Regions from separate parts of the Pseudomonas sp. LBUM1659 genome, predicted to be linked through region 2. Evidence: predicted binding sites of a transcription regulator. Region 2 holds the regulator's gene; each other region holds the start of a gene.
What was found. The regulator FliA, encoded in region 2, starts transcription of late flagellar genes. The targets are predictions, from matches to a motif close to CTAAAGTTTNNNNNNNNNNNGCCGNTAA.
Positions count from the first base shown of each region.

Region 1 (5,166 bases), 470 kb from region 2:
CGTCTTTGAGGTGAGCCACTTCGCGGTCCAGCGTGATCGATTCGATCGCACGGTGAGCGCGCAGCATGATGGTGCCGCCTGGGGTTTCGTAGCAGCCACGGGACTTCATGCCCACGTAACGGTTCTCGACGATGTCGAGACGACCGATACCGTGTGCACCACCGATACGGTTCAGGGTCGCCAGCACGGTGGCCGGTGTCATTTCGACGCCGTCCAGTGCCACGATGTCGCCGTTACGGTAGGTCAGCTCCAGGTATTGCGGTTTGTCGGGAGCGTTCTCCGGGGAGACGGTCCATTTCCACATGTCTTCTTCGTGCTCGGTCCAGGTGTCTTCCAGCACACCGCCTTCATAGGAGATGTGCAGCAGGTTGGCATCCATCGAGTACGGGGATTTTTTCTTGCCGTGACGCTCGATCGGGATGTTGTGCTTTTCAGCGTAATCCATCAGCTTTTCACGGGACAACAGGTCCCATTCGCGCCACGGAGCGATCACTTTCACACCTGGCTTCAAGGCATATGCGCCCAGTTCGAAACGAACCTGGTCGTTGCCCTTGCCGGTGGCGCCGTGGGAAATGGCGTCAGCGCCGGTCTCGTTGGCGATTTCAATCAGGCGTTTGGCGATCAACGGACGAGCGATGGAAGTACCCAACAGGTACTCGCCTTCGTAAACGGTGTTGGCGCGGAACATCGGGTAAACGAAATCACGCACGAATTCTTCGCGCAAGTCGTCGATGTAGATCTCTTTGACGCCCATGGCCTGCGCCTTGGCGCGCGCAGGTTCGACCTCTTCGCCCTGACCCAGGTCAGCAGTGAACGTCACCACTTCACAGTTATAAGTATCCTGCAGCCACTTGAGGATCACCGAAGTGTCCAGGCCGCCGGAATACGCCAGAACGACCTTGTTTACGTCCGCCATGCCATCACTCCACGGGATTCTACGGAAAGCCGGGAAGTCTACCGCTCAAACGCGGTAATTTACAGAGGCGCGACAGCTTAAGACGACGAAGCGACAGAATCTGTCGAGAGCGCGACGATGACCGGCGAGTCAGGAAGTTGCCGAAGTACCGCCCGTAGCGATTTGCGGCGCGACTTGCTCGGTCGGCGCCACACGCTCCAGTCGCACCGCAACCCGACGATTTTTCGCGCGATTGCCAGCGTTGGTGTTCGGCGCCACCGGGTAGCGCTCACCATGGAAGCGCATAGTGATCTGCGATTCCTGAATGCCGTTGGCTTTGAAATAATCCATCACCGCCAAGGCGCGGCGGCGTGACAGCTCACGGTTGGTCAGGCGATTGCCACTGTTGTCGGAGTGCCCGTCGAGTTCGATGTGATTGACCGACGGATCAGCCTTCATGAACTCAAGCATCACCTGCAACTGCGCCTTGGCCTGGGGGCTCAGGTCGATACTTTCGCCCGGGAAGCCGATTTCGGACTTTTTAACCTGTTCGAAATTTTTCGGCAGTAGTTTCGCCACGCAACTCTGATAGTCGCTGAACGCCTTGTTGAACTTGACCGGCAACAGACGCACTTCCGAGACACGGCCATCGCCGGAAGTATGCCGGATCACCGGGCTGCGGCCATCGATCAATCCGCTGATCAAGCGCCCGGCCTGAGCTTGCGAGCTATTGAACAGCACATTGCCGCCGCCGATTCTGACGGATCCCAGGTTGATATCACCCCGTCCCGGCTGCCACGGTGCAGCGGCCGCCAGCAACGTCGCCGAACCACCACCGATCATTGAGTTGTAAGCATTCAAACGAAACGTCGCCTGCTCGCCGGCACGGCGCACGAATTCGCCCGAGCCGAAATCGGTGACCGGTTGAGTCAGGCGGCATTCGAACTTGTCACCCTCGACCGTCCACTCAATGTTCTCCAGAGGTGTCTGGAAAGTCAGCGCCATTGCAGGAAGGCTGGCAAACACACTGAGCAAGGCTAAATAACGCTGGCGCACGGGAGGCTCCACTGGCTTCTACGACAAAAAGACCGACACACGCATGTTTACGGCATACCTCGTTCATATCGGTACGTTCCTGCAAAACTTGATAGCGAGTGCCTGCAAGTGTCTTTTCCGGTAGCATTCCCCTGAGTTTGACCCGCCTGGAATCCCCTCATGTCCGACCGCCTGACCCTGCTGCGTCCCGACGACTGGCACATTCATCTTCGCGATGGTGCCGTGTTGACCAATACCGTTGCGGATGTCGCGCGCACCTTTGGTCGCGCCATCATCATGCCCAACCTGGTACCTCCGGTGCGTAACGCCGCTGAAGCCGACGGCTATCGCCAGCGGATTCTCGCTGCACGCCCGGCCGGCAGTCGCTTCGAACCGTTGATGGTGCTGTACCTGACCGACCGTACCCAGCCTGAAGAAATTCGCGAGGCCAAGGCCAGCGGTTTCGTGTACGCCGCCAAGCTGTACCCGGCCGGCGCGACCACCAACTCGGATTCTGGCGTCACCAGCATCGACAAAATCTTCCCTGCGCTTGAGGCCATGGCCGACGTCGGGATGCCTTTGCTGGTTCACGGTGAAGTCACCCGTGGCGATGTCGACGTGTTCGACCGCGAAAAAATCTTCATCGATGAGCACATGCGTCGAGTGGTCGAGCGTTTCCCGACGCTCAAAGTGGTGTTCGAACACATCACCACCGCCGATGCCGTGCAGTTCGTCAACGAGGCTTCGGCCAACGTCGGCGCGACCATCACTGCGCATCACCTGCTGTACAACCGCAACCATATGCTGGTGGGCGGGATTCGGCCGCACTTCTATTGCCTGCCGATTCTCAAGCGCAATACGCACCAGGAAGCCCTGCTCGACGCCGCCACCAGCGGCAGCGAAAAGTTCTTCCTGGGCACCGACTCGGCTCCCCACGCCCAGCACGCCAAAGAAGCGGCATGTGGCTGCGCCGGTTGCTACACCGCGTATGCGGCCATCGAGATGTACGCCGAAGCGTTCGAACAACGCAACGCGCTGGACAAGCTCGAAGCCTTCGCCAGCCTCAACGGTCCACGCTTCTACGGCCTGCCAGCGAACACCGACAGCATTACCCTGGTCCGCGATGAGTGGACCGCCCCAACCAGCCTGCCATTTGGCGAGCTGACCGTTATCCCGCTGCGCGCCGGTGAAAAACTGCGCTGGCGCCTGCTGGAGGAACACGCGTGAGTGAAGACCATTTCGACGACGAACAGGACGGTCAAGGCGGCGGAGGCGGTCCTCGTCATCCGATGGCTGCCAGATTCCGTGGCTACCTGCCGGTTGTCGTCGACGTAGAAACCGGTGGTTTCAACTCGGCCACCGACGCCCTGCTGGAAATTGCGGCAACCACCATCGCGATGGACGAGAAAGGGTTTGTGTACCCCGATCACACCTACTTCTTCCGTGTAGAGCCTTTTGAAGGCGCGAACATCGAAGCGGCCGCCCTGGAATTCACCGGGATCAAACTTGATCACCCACTGCGCATGGCGGTGAGTGAAGAAGCCGCGCTGACCGATATCTTCCGTGGCATCCGCAAGGCTCTGAAAGCCAACAGTTGCAAACGGGCCATTCTGGTCGGCCACAACAGCAGCTTCGACTTGGGCTTCCTCAACGCAGCGGTCGCACGCCTGGACATGAAACGTAACCCGTTTCATCCGTTCTCCAGCTTCGACACCGCGACCCTTGCCGGCCTGGCTTACGGTCAAACCGTGCTGGCCAAGGCCTGTCAGGCAGCCGATATCGACTTCGACGGTCGCGAGGCTCACTCGGCTCGCTATGACACCGAGAAGACAGCAGAGCTGTTCTGCGGCATCGTCAATCGCTGGAAACAAATGGGCGGCTGGGAAGACTTCAACGACTGATCTTGTTGATTTATCCCGCGCATAAAAAAACCGGCCTCATCAGAGGCCGGTTTTTTATTGCCTGACGCTTGAGCTTACAGCGCCGCAGCGTTCTCGGTCAGGTAAGCCGCAACGCCTTCGGTCGAAGCGGTCATGCCTTTGTCGCCTTTTTTCCAGTTGGCAGGGCAAACTTCGCCGTGCTCTTCGTGGAATTGCAGAGCGTCGACCAGACGGACCAGCTCTTCAATGTTACGGCCCAGCGGCAGGTCGTTGATGATCTGCGAACGGACAACGCCTTTGTCGTCGATCAGGAACGCGCCACGGAAAGCCACGCCGCCTTCGGACTCAACGTCGTAGGCCTTGGCGATTTCGTGCTTGATGTCGGCAGCCATGGTGTAACGAACTTCGCCGATACCACCATTGTTTACCGGGGTGTTACGCCAGGCGTTGTGGGTGAAGTGCGAGTCGATCGACACAGCGATCACTTCAACGTTGCGGGACTTGAAGTCAGCCATGCGGTTGTCCAGAGCGATCAGCTCGGACGGGCAAACGAAGGTGAAGTCCAGTGGGTAGAAGAACACCAGGCCGTATTTGCCTTTGATGGCCGACGACAGGGTGAAGCTGTCGACGATTTCGCCATTGCCCAGTACAGCTGGAACGGTGAAGTCCGGGGCTTGCTTGCCTACGAGTACGCTCATTGAAAATCTCCTGGTCTATTAACGTGAAGAACTGGATTCGCATCAGCCTGCCACCCTCAGGCGACAGCCCTGTGACACGATCCCCTTCGAAGGACCGACCATCATACACGGCGTTTTTGAGCTGTCCTCAACGGTTTTTTGCAGGAAGGTTAAAATTGCCGTCGCGACCATGACTGGCAGATTGCCCCAACGAAAACCGTTCGTCGGTCACGTCTGCTTATAACGCGAAGCTTTCAGAAAGCACTTTGACAATCATTCTCGTTAACATTAAGATCCACCGCAATTGAGTCACAACCAACGACGGTTTTCACTTATGTATGTCTGCCTCTGCACTGGCGTCACCGACGGTCAAATCCGCGATGCAATCTATGAAGGTTGCTGCAGCTATAAGGAAGTCCGTCAGGCCACCGGCGTAGCCAGCCAATGTGGCAAATGCGCCTGCCTTGCTAAGGAAGTGGTTCGCGAAACCCTGAGCAAATTGCAATCGGCCCAGGCAGCCATTCCTTTCCCTGTAGAATTTACTGCCGCTTAATTACCCTGTTTCAAAGAACCGGACTTGATGTCCGGTCATAAATAGCTCGAAACTCAAAATAATTCGATACAAAACAAGGGCTTGCAGCGATGCAGGCCCTTGTCGTTTCTGGCTGGGTTACGGCGG
Region 1 is NZ_CP166797.1:5,113,209-5,118,374, forward strand. It holds gene ACA048_RS23145 (argininosuccinate synthase) at 1-916, opposite strand, end outside; gene ACA048_RS23150 (flagellar protein MotY) at 1,046-1,951, opposite strand; gene pyrC (dihydroorotase) at 2,111-3,157, shown strand; gene rnt (ribonuclease T) at 3,154-3,831, shown strand; gene ACA048_RS23165 (peroxiredoxin) at 3,906-4,508, opposite strand; gene ACA048_RS23170 (bacterioferritin-associated ferredoxin) at 4,822-5,040, shown strand.
Region 1: the regulator FliA is predicted to act here: its motif matches at 2,017-2,044, upstream of ACA048_RS23150 (flagellar protein MotY).

Region 2 (5,166 bases):
CCTTCTTGATCGGTTGCATCCGGGTCTTCATGACCGCGGTTTGCAGGTCAGCCGTGACCACGTCGAGGTTCGATACAGCCTTGGACATGGCCTCATCAGCACTGTTGGCACCCAGGCGAACCAGGCGGTTACGCACCAGTACCAATTCACCCACCATGTTCATGATTTCGTCGAGGCGCGCGGTATCGACCCGCACCGTGGTCTCGGCTTCGCTGGCCGGTTTTTCCGGTGGCGGCGCGGCGGGGGCACGGGCCGGGGCCGGTGCAGCGGCGGCGACCGGTTTCGGCGTTTCGGCTTTCGGCTCAGGCGCCTTGGCAACCAGTGCCGGTGCCGGTGCGACTGCCTTGGCGACCGGGGCCGCGACGGAAGAGGTGGCAGAACCTGTGCCGACTTCGCTGAACTTGCCTTTGCCGTGCAATTCGTCGAGCAGCGCTTCGAACTCGTGATCGGAGATCAGATCGCCGCCCGCCGCGGCGGCTGTTGGCGCAGCCGGCACCGCCACCGAAGCAATGGCCGACTCCAGCGCATCCACCGCGAAGTTGCCTTTGCCGTGCAGCTGGTCGAGCAGTGCTTCAAATTCGTCGTCAGTAATGTCGGAGCTGTCGCCTGCTGCTTTCGGGGCAGCAGGTGCGGCTGGCGCAGCGACCACCGCATCGACAGCGAACTGGCCTTTACCGTGCAGCTGATCGAGCAACGACTCGAACTCGGCATCGGTGATTTCGTCGCTGGCTGCGGCATCGTTGACCGGCATTGGCGCGGTAACCGGCGCTTCGGCCTCAGCCTTGACGGCGTTGAGCGAGTCCAGCAGTTGTTCGAATTCGTTATCGGTGATGTCGTTCGATTCACTGTCAGCGGCAGGTGCTTGCGCCACTTCAGCAACCGATGCTTGTTCATCAGCTGTTTGCGGCTCGGCCAGACGGGCCAGAGCCGCCAGCAATTCAGGTGTCGCAGCCGTGACCGGGCTACGCTCGCGGACTTCGCCGAACATGCTGTTCACCGCGTCCAGCGCTTCAAGGACCACATCCATCAGTTCCGAATCAACGCGACGCTCACCCTTGCGCAGGATGTCGAACACGTTCTCGGCGATGTGGCAGCACTCCACCAGCTCGTTGAGCTGGAGGAAGCCAGCGCCCCCTTTTACAGTGTGAAAACCGCGAAAAATTGCATTGAGCAAGTCCGCATCATCCGGTCGGCTTTCCAGCTCGACCAGCTGTTCGGACAGTTGCTCTAGAATCTCGCCGGCCTCAACCAGGAAATCCTGAAGGATCTCTTCATCGGCGCCGAAGCTCATTAAGGGGGTGCTCCTGAGGTCTAAAAACCTAAAAAACCTAAAAAACCTAAAATGCTAAAACTCTAAAATCCTAGGCTGGATAACAAATCGTCCACATCGTCCTGACCGGACACAACGTCTTCTCTTTTATCGGCATGAATCTGCGGACCTTCACCCTGAGAGAGATGTTTTTGCGGATCTTTTTCAGCCAGCATCGATTCACGGTCATGTTCGATACCCGCAAAGCGGTCTACCTGGCTGGCCATGAGTACGAGCTTGAGCAGGTTGCTTTCAACTTCGGTGACCAATTGAGTCACGCGCTTGATGACCTGACCGGTGAGGTCCTGGTAATCCTGAGCCAGCAAAATGTCGTTCAGGTTGCTCGACACCCTGCGGTTGTCTTCGTTGCTGCGTGTCAGGAAACCGTCGATCCGGCGGGCCAGTTCGCGGAACTCTTCAGCGCCGACTTCGCGGCGCATGAACCGTCCCCAATCCGTGCTCAACGCCCGGGCTTCGTCAGCCAGGCTATTGACCAGCGGCGTGGCGTTTTCCACCAGGTCCATGGTGCGGTTGGCCGCGGCTTCGGTCAGCTTGACCACATATCCCAGACGCTCGGTGGCATCGGTGATCTGTGACACTTCCTCGGCTTGCGGCATGTGCGGGTCAATCTGGAAATTGACGATCGCGCTGTGCAGCTCGCGGGTGAGCTTGCCCACTTCCTGATACAGGCCGCGGTCACGGGTCTGATTGAGCTCATGGATCAATTGCACAGCATCGCCGAACCTGCCCTTTTCAAGGCTCGCGACCAGTTCGACGGCGTGTTTTTTCAGGGTCGATTCGAAATCGCCCTGGGATGATTCTTTATGCTCCATAGCTCCCCCGTGGCGCAGTTCAACCGATGCGTTCGAAAATCTTCTCGATTTTGTCTTTCAACGCCTGGGCCGTGAAGGGTTTGACCACATAGCCGTTTACACCGGCCTGGGCCGCTTCGATGATCTGCTCGCGCTTGGCTTCAGCGGTCACCATCAACACCGGCAGGTGCTTGAGTTTTTCATCGGCACGCACATGGCGCAGCAGATCGATACCGGTCATGCCAGGCATGTTCCAGTCCGTTACCAGAAAGTCGATGCTTCCGCTGTTGAGAACCGGAATGGCAGTAGTGCCATCGTCGGCCTCAACCGTGTTGGTGAACCCAAGGTCACGCAACAGGTTTTTTATGATCCGCCGCATCGTTGAGAAGTCATCAACGATGAGGATTTTCATGTTCTTGTCCAATTCGACCTCCAAGCAGACTTAAACGCGCCCAGCACCTGGACGCGCCATTTCAATCAATCCGGCAATGCATTCGATGACTGTCTGGAGCACAACAGATCGCGACCGGTGCCGTTCAAAACCACACCAGCCTCGTTCGCAGTGTCCCCACACTGCCTTCAGCGCGCTCGCCACTCCCCCAAACGCCCCCGCAAACGGGCCGCGCACTGGCTGTGTAACTGGCTGACCCGCGATTCGCTGACCCCCAGGACCTCACCGATTTCCTTGAGATTCAACTCTTCGTCGTAGTACAGCGCCAACACCAGTCGCTCACGCTCCGGCAAATTGGCAATCGCGTCCGCCAGCGCTGCCTGGAAGCGTTCATCTTCCAGATCGCGTGACGGCTCGAGATGAGCACTCGCGCCATCCTCGTGCAGCCCTTCGTGTTCGCCGTCCTGCAACAGATCGTCGAAACTGAATAAGCGGCTGCCCAGGGTGTCGTTCAAAATCCCGTAATAATCGTCGAGACTCAATTGGAGTTCGGCCGCAACCTCGTGATCTTTAGCGTCACGGCCGGTTTTAGCTTCAATAGAGCGAATTGCGTCACTGACCATGCGGGTATTTCGGTGGACCGAACGTGGTGCCCAGTCCCCCTTGCGCACTTCATCGAGCATGGCGCCGCGGATTCGTATGCCCGCGTACGTCTCGAAACTCGCGCCTTTGCTGGCGTCGTATTTGGTCGACACTTCAAGCAGGCCGATCATCCCGGCCTGGATCAGGTCTTCAACCTGGACACTGGCTGGCAGACGGGCCAGCAAGTGGTAAGCAATGCGTTTGACCAGTGGCGCGTAACGCTCGATCAGCTCGTACTGCGCGTCACGTGCCGACATCTTGTAGAGGTTATAGCCACTGGCTGTCATAGGACGGGTCCCGCGGTCTGCTGCACGAGCCGCTCGACAAAAAACTCCAGGTGCCCACGCGGGTTGGCAGGCAATGGCCAGGTATCGACTTTCTGCGCGATGGCCTTGAACGCCAGGGCGCACTTGGAACGCGGGAAGGCTTCATAAACGGCGCGTTGCTTCTGCACGGCCTTTCGCACGCTTTCGTCGTAAGGCACCGCGCCGACGTACTGCAGGGCGACGTCGAGGAAGCGATCGGTGACCTTGGTCAACTTGGCGAACAGGTTGCGACCTTCTTGCGGGCTCTGGGCCATGTTGGCCAGGACGCGGAAGCGGTTCATGCCGTAATCGCGGTTAAGCAGTTTGATCAGCGCGTAGGCGTCGGTAATCGAAGTCGGTTCGTCGCAGACCACCAGCAAGACTTCTTGCGCTGCACGAACGAAACTGACTACCGAGTCACCTATACCCGCGGCGGTGTCGATCACCAGGACGTCGAGGTTGTCGCCGATGTCGCTGAAGGCCTGGATCAGGCCGGCGTGTTGAGCCGGACTCAGGTGAACCATGCTCTGTGTGCCGGAGGCCGCCGGAACGATTCGAATACCGCCTGGGCCCTGCAACAGAACGTCGCGCAGCTCACAGCGGCCTTCGATCACGTCAGCCAGGGTCCGTTTGGGTGTCAGTCCCAGCAGGACGTCGACATTCGCCAGGCCCAGGTCAGCGTCCAACAACATGACGCGACGGCCGAGCTCGGCCAGGGCCAGTGACAAATTCACTGACACGTTAGTCTTGCCGACGCCACCTTTGCCGCCGGTCACCGCGATCACCTGTACGGGATGCATGCTGCCCATGTTATTTCTTTACCTTGTCTTGCATAGACGGAGGCCACATTACTGGCTGCGCGTTCGCTAAAGGAACAATGCATGGCAGGCCATCGATGTAGGTACAAAAACTATTCATTACTACCTTAGCCAACCTGCTTGGTCGGGCTGTGGTAAATATCAGCGAACATATCAGCCATGGCTTCTTCGCTGGGTTCTTCCTGCATTTGCACACTGACGGCGCGGCTGACCAACTGATGACGACGCGGCAGATGCAAATCATCCGGAATCCGCGGGCCATCGGTCAGATAGGCCACCGGCAACTCATGACTGATCGCCAGGCTTAACACCTCGCCCAGACTTGCCGTTTCATCCAGTTTAGTCAGGATGCAGCCAGCGAGCCCGCAACGCTTGTAACTATGATAAGCGGCCGTCAGAACCTGTTTCTGGCTGGTGGTTGCCAACACCAGATAATTTTTTGATTTGATGCCTCGTCCGGCCAGGCTTTCGAGTTGCATGCGCAGTGCCGGATCGCTGGCCTGAAGGCCCGCAGTATCAATCAACACCACGCGTTTGCGCAGCAGTGGTTCCAGCGCCTGAACCAGGGACTGCCCCGGATCGACGTGGGTCACCGACACATTGAGAATCCGCCCGAGCGTCTTGAGCTGCTCCTGGGCGCCAATGCGAAAGCTGTCCATGCTCACCAGCGCGATATTCTGCGCGCCGTACTTGAGCACGTAGCGGGCGGCGAGCTTGGCCAGGGTGGTGGTCTTGCCCATTCCGGCAGGACCGACCATGGCAATCACACCACCCTCTTCCAGTGGCTCGATTTCCGGTGTGGCGATCATCCGCGCCAAGTGCGCCAGCAACATGCGCCAAGCCTGACGAGGCTCATCAATGTCGGGAATCTTAGCCAATAAATCGCGGG
Region 2 is NZ_CP166797.1:4,639,397-4,644,562, forward strand. It holds gene ACA048_RS21000 (chemotaxis protein CheA) at 1-1,291, opposite strand, end outside; gene ACA048_RS21005 (protein phosphatase CheZ) at 1,354-2,142, opposite strand; gene ACA048_RS21010 (chemotaxis response regulator CheY) at 2,162-2,533, opposite strand; gene fliA (RNA polymerase sigma factor FliA) at 2,701-3,441, opposite strand; gene fleN (flagellar synthesis regulator FleN) at 3,438-4,268, opposite strand; gene flhF (flagellar biosynthesis GTPase FlhF) at 4,385-5,166, opposite strand, start outside.

Region 3 (5,166 bases), 160 kb from region 2:
TGGTACACGAAGCGCTCGACCTGACGCTGCACCATCCCGCTCATGTTGTGAAAGCGGATACCGGCGAAGGTGGTGGAGATCTTTTCTTCGAAGTGCAGGTAACGCAATTCCGCTGGTGTGGTCATGCTACCGAAGGGCAGGGAGGCAACGAAGCGGTCGTAGACCTGACCCAATTGCAGTTTGCCAGTGATGTCACCGTCAAAGCGCAGCTTGCAGCCGGTGGCGGAAATATCCAGCAGCTTGCCGCTGATCGGCGATTTGAGCTTTTCACCGCCCAGTTCGACATCGACCAACTGCGCCAGCTTCAATGCCGCCCGGAAGGCGTTGCGGCGCTGGTGGTAAACCACTTCGTCGGGGAGTTTGCCGCGATAGCAGCGCGTGTTGTCGGATTCGTCAATGCTCAGTGGACCGTTGCTTTCCCAGGCGATGCGCACGCCCTCATGGAAGCCTTCGACCCGAAACGATTCGCCCGCCAGCAGATAGCGTTCGCCATCGCGGGGCACCATTTCGTCCAGGGCGATCATGTCGGCGTCACGATCAACGTCTACCAGGTAGCTCTGGAAACGCTGGTTGCGCTCATGGAACGTAATGATCAGCGGGTCATGACTCTCTTGTAGCTGCCGAAGGTTGCCAGCGATCTCCATTGGCGTGGAAAGCACCTTGGGTGGCTGTGGAGCATCTTCCGCGTTTAAGGCATTGGACACGGTTCATCATTCTCCGGACAAAATATGTTTGCGCATTGCCAGTATATTGCCAGCATGTGGCGCGCCTAGATAGAGCGAACTCATCGACAGGTTCAAGCCTGACTGAGCGGGCGTGGCTTTGCTAACTTGGAGGTTGATCCGCGGGCATCGTAAAGCGCGGGTGGTTCGCCGCCGGTGAGAATCTTCAGCTGATTGGCCGTGGCGGCCTGCTGAATCAGGATCGACTGACCATTATTGACATTGATTGTCTGGCACTGAGTCAGCAGGGCTGTCAGCGCGTCGCTCTGTTCCAGCAGCGGCTCACCGACGCTTGATTGGCTGGCGAGTTGCTCCAGGCCCTGGCGATTGGTGGGCAGGTTGAGGCTGGCGAGGATTTCGCTGCGTTTGCGGCCATGCTGTTCGAGCAGAATGATCATTGCCTGTTTGCGCGCCAGAATGTCTTCGAGCAGTGGCATGTCGCGACCATGCAAGGCGAGGGACTCGGTTTGCAGCAATTCCAGCAAGTGTTGCGCTGGAGCAAAGTCGTCGATGATCAGTTGCAGTAAATTAGTGTCGTGCATGGCTGGCCTTGGGTTTTAAGCGTCCAAAAGCCTGGCGCAGGCCGTGGCCTAGCGCTGGGCTTCGAAGTTGAGCAGTTTGCTGGCTACACGGTTGCTGTCGACTTTATAGCTGCCATCGGCAATCGCTGCTTTCAACTCGGCCACGCGGGCGTTGTCGACGGCAGGCTGATCGCGCAGCTTGTCAGTGACCTTCTGCAACTGCTGAGCCTCATTGCTGAGGTGTACCGATTCCCCGCTTTTGGCGGTACTGGTCTGTTCGGCCGGGGTATTCAGCGGCGCGGATTTGCCGGCTTCGGCAGTGTCCTTGTTGGCGCTGGTACGCGTATTGCCGGTCAGTGACGAGGAACTGTTCAAACGGCTGAAATCGATGACCATGTTAAAAAACCTCTGGGAATTTGGACGCTTGCCATGTTTTCGGCTCTCCCTGCAAAAACTTTAGGCCCATTTATCAATGAGCGTGCATGAGCCAGCGCATTTCCTGCGTGCGGCACAGTTTAGAGAACAGGCACGGTCAGCGCCATATTTCACCCGCAGAGATCCCTACATGGCCACTTCCACCTGGCCCGGCGCGATGACCTGCGCCTTGATGACCCGTTGGGAGTTGAGGTTTTTCACCCGAATCTGTTCACGCAAGCCGCCATTCGACAGGGCTTCGCCCGGCATGCGCACGCTGAGCGTACCACTGCGGGCGGTAATCACCACCTGGTCGCCCTTGGTGATGACTTCGGCCTGTTCGAGATGGACCTGTGTCAGGACCTGATCGGTGACCGTTGGTCGGGTCAGTTTCTGTCCGATCGCCTGATCCGTGGAGGTGAAATAACCCTGGCTGATCAGGCTGATGTCTCGTTCGCGCAGCACCACGTCACCCGGCTCGATAAAGCCGGCTCGCTTGAGCGGCCGAGTGGTGGTGACGACGTCGCGAAACAGGCGGACTTGAGCGGGTACGAAGACAGTCCAGGGCGCGGTGCTGTCGCAACGGACCTTGACCGTGACCCGCCCAATCGGGGTCGCCGGACTCTCTAAAGTGGCTGTCAATTCCTTGTCGCACAAGGGCATGCGCAGACGCGGATCGAGCTGATTGACCTGAATCTCATAGCGACCTTCGGTTTGGCTGGTCGCCAAATAGTCTTCGACTGTGAACTCAAGAAAGCCCTGAGTGACGCCGATAAGCATGTCAGGCAAGGTAACTGCGTCAGCAAGGGCAGGGCTGCCAGCGTTGAACAGGCAGACGGCCGATATCGCGCAAAGCCATTGGCGAGCGATTGATGTCAGGCGTCGAAAAAATGTCGGTTCTGTGTTCATAAGCGTTAAAAAGCAAGCGCCGTGCCGTTTTGTGATGACAGCGCGTCGCAACACACTCAAGCGTTGTGTAGGAGTCGGTGCATGGCTGGTGTAATGGATGCGGTAAACCAGCGCACGCAACTGGTAGGGCAGAATCGCCTTGAGCTGTTGTTGTTCCGTCTCGACGGCCAGCAGCTTTATGGGATCAACGTGTTCAAGGTTCGGGAAGTGCTGCAATGCCCCAAACTCACGCTGATGCCCAAATCCAGTCCTGTCGTGTGCGGTGTGGCAAGTATCCGGGGGGCGACCATTCCGATTCTTGATCTGGCGATGGCGACCGGCTCCGGCGCGTTGAAAGATCAAAGCAATCCGTTCGTGATCATCACGGAGTACAACACCAAGACCCAGGGGTTCCTGGTGCGCTCGGTGGAGCGCATCGTCAACATGAACTGGGAGGAGATTCATCCGCCACCCAAGGGCACGGGGCGCGATCATTACCTGACGGCTGTGACGCGGGTCGACAATCAGCTGGTCGAAATCATCGACGTCGAAAAAGTGCTGGCGGAAGTAGCGCCGACACCGGAAGCGATTTCGGTCGGTGTGGTCGATGTCGAAACCCAGCACAAGGCCTTGTCCTTGAAGGTCTTGACGGTCGATGACTCGTCGGTGGCGCGCAAGCAAGTGTCTCGTTGCCTGCAAACTGTCGGCGTTGAAGTGGTGGCGTTGAACGACGGCAAGCAAGCGCTGGATTACCTGCGCAAGCTGGTCGACGAAGGGAAAAAGCCGGAAGAAGAGTTCCTCATGATGATTTCCGACATCGAGATGCCGGAGATGGACGGGTACACGCTGACGGCCGAGATCCGCAACGACCCACGCATGCAAAAGCTTCATATCATCCTGCATACTTCGTTGTCGGGGGTTTTCAATCAGGCGATGGTCAAGAAAGTCGGTGCCGATGACTTCCTTGCCAAGTTCCGTCCTGATGACCTGGCATCCCGGGTAGTCGACCGGATCAAAGCAGCAGACATCAGCTAGGGGCCTTCTGCCCCTGGTGGTTCACACGATTTAAGAGGCGGCATCTTTGTCTACGGGTAATTTGGATTTCGAACAGTTCCGGGTCTTCCTGGAAAAAGCCTGTGGCATTTTGCTCGGTGAAAACAAGCAGTACCTGGTCTCGAGCCGTCTCAACAAACTGATGGAACAGCAGGGCATCAAGTCGCTGGGTGAGCTGGTCCAGCGTATTCAGACCCAGCCACGCAGCGGTTTGCGCGAGATGGTGGTGGATGCCATGACCACCAACGAAACGTTGTGGTTTCGTGACACCTATCCCTTCGAAGTGTTGAAGAACAAGGTGTTGCCGGAAGCCATCAAGGCCGCACCCGGTCAGCGCTTGCGGATCTGGTCGGCGGCCTGTTCGTCGGGTCAGGAACCGTATTCGCTGTCGATGTCCATCGATGAGTTCGAACGCGTCAACCTGGGCCAATTGAAGATGGGCGTGCAGATTGTGGCCACCGATCTGTCCGGCACCATGCTGACCAACTGCAAGACCGGCGAGTACGACAGCCTGGCGATTGGCCGTGGTCTGTCGCCTGAGCGCCTTCAGCGTTACTTCGACCCGAAAGGGCCGGGGCGCTGGGCGATCAAGGCGCCGATCAAGAGCCGGGTGGAGTTTCGCTCGTTCAACCTGCTGGACAGCTACGCCGCTCTGGGCAAATTCGACATCGTGTTCTGCCGCAACGTGCTGATCTACTTCTCCGCCGAGGTGAAAAAAGACATCCTGTTGCGCATTCACAGCACGCTCAAGCCAGGTGGCTATTTGTTCCTCGGCGCGTCCGAAGCGCTGAACGGTTTGCCGGATCATTACCAGATGGTCCAGTGCAGCCCGGGGATTATTTACCAGGCGAAGTGATTTGTTGGCGTCACCAAAAAACGGGAGTCCTCAGGGATTCCCGTTTTTTTGCCTGCAATATTTCCGGCATCACATCTATCCAATGTGTTGCCTGTGGGAAAGCGGCAGAAAAGCGGCATCCAGCGGAAACCGTTTGCCGCTTTTCTGGCATTGCCGCCCTTGTCACAGCCTGCAAAGCCCCGGTTTATGGCCTTTTTTTATTTGGCACGCCGCTTGCTATGTCTCTGTTACGAAAAATCAGGTCACCCGAAGGTTTCCCGACATGAGCATCAGCTTCGATAAAGCGCTCGGTATCCACGAACAAGCTCTGGGCTTCCGCGCTCAGCGTGCCGAAGTCCTGGCCAACAACATCGCCAACGCCGACACCCCGAACTACAAGGCTCGGGATCTGGACTTCTCGAAAGTGCTCGCTGCACAGAACGAGAAAACCAAGAGCGGTACTTTTGCCTTGAACATGACCAACAGCCGTCATATCGAAGCTGAAGGCCTGGGTAATGGCGACGAGTCGCTGCTGTATCGCACGCCGATGCAACCGTCGATCGACCAGAACACCGTGGACGCCCAACTGGAACAGTCGAATTACGCGGAAAACGCCGTCGGCTTCCAGGCCAGCTTCACCCTGCTTAACAGCAAATTCAAAGGGCTGGTATCAGCCCTGCGCGGAGAGTAAGTCATGTCCCTGTCCAGTGTTTTCAACATTGCCGGTAGCGGC
Region 3 is NZ_CP166797.1:4,801,691-4,806,856, reverse strand. It holds gene ACA048_RS21770 (flagellar brake protein) at 1-704, opposite strand, end outside; gene ACA048_RS21765 (flagella synthesis protein FlgN) at 797-1,264, opposite strand; gene flgM (flagellar biosynthesis anti-sigma factor FlgM) at 1,313-1,639, opposite strand; gene flgA (flagellar basal body P-ring formation chaperone FlgA) at 1,805-2,566, opposite strand; gene ACA048_RS21750 (chemotaxis protein CheV) at 2,648-3,580, shown strand; gene cheR (protein-glutamate O-methyltransferase CheR) at 3,627-4,454, shown strand; gene flgB (flagellar basal body rod protein FlgB) at 4,717-5,124, shown strand; gene flgC (flagellar basal body rod protein FlgC) at 5,128-5,166, shown strand, end outside.
Region 3: the regulator FliA is predicted to act here: its motif matches at 1,676-1,703, upstream of flgM (flagellar biosynthesis anti-sigma factor FlgM).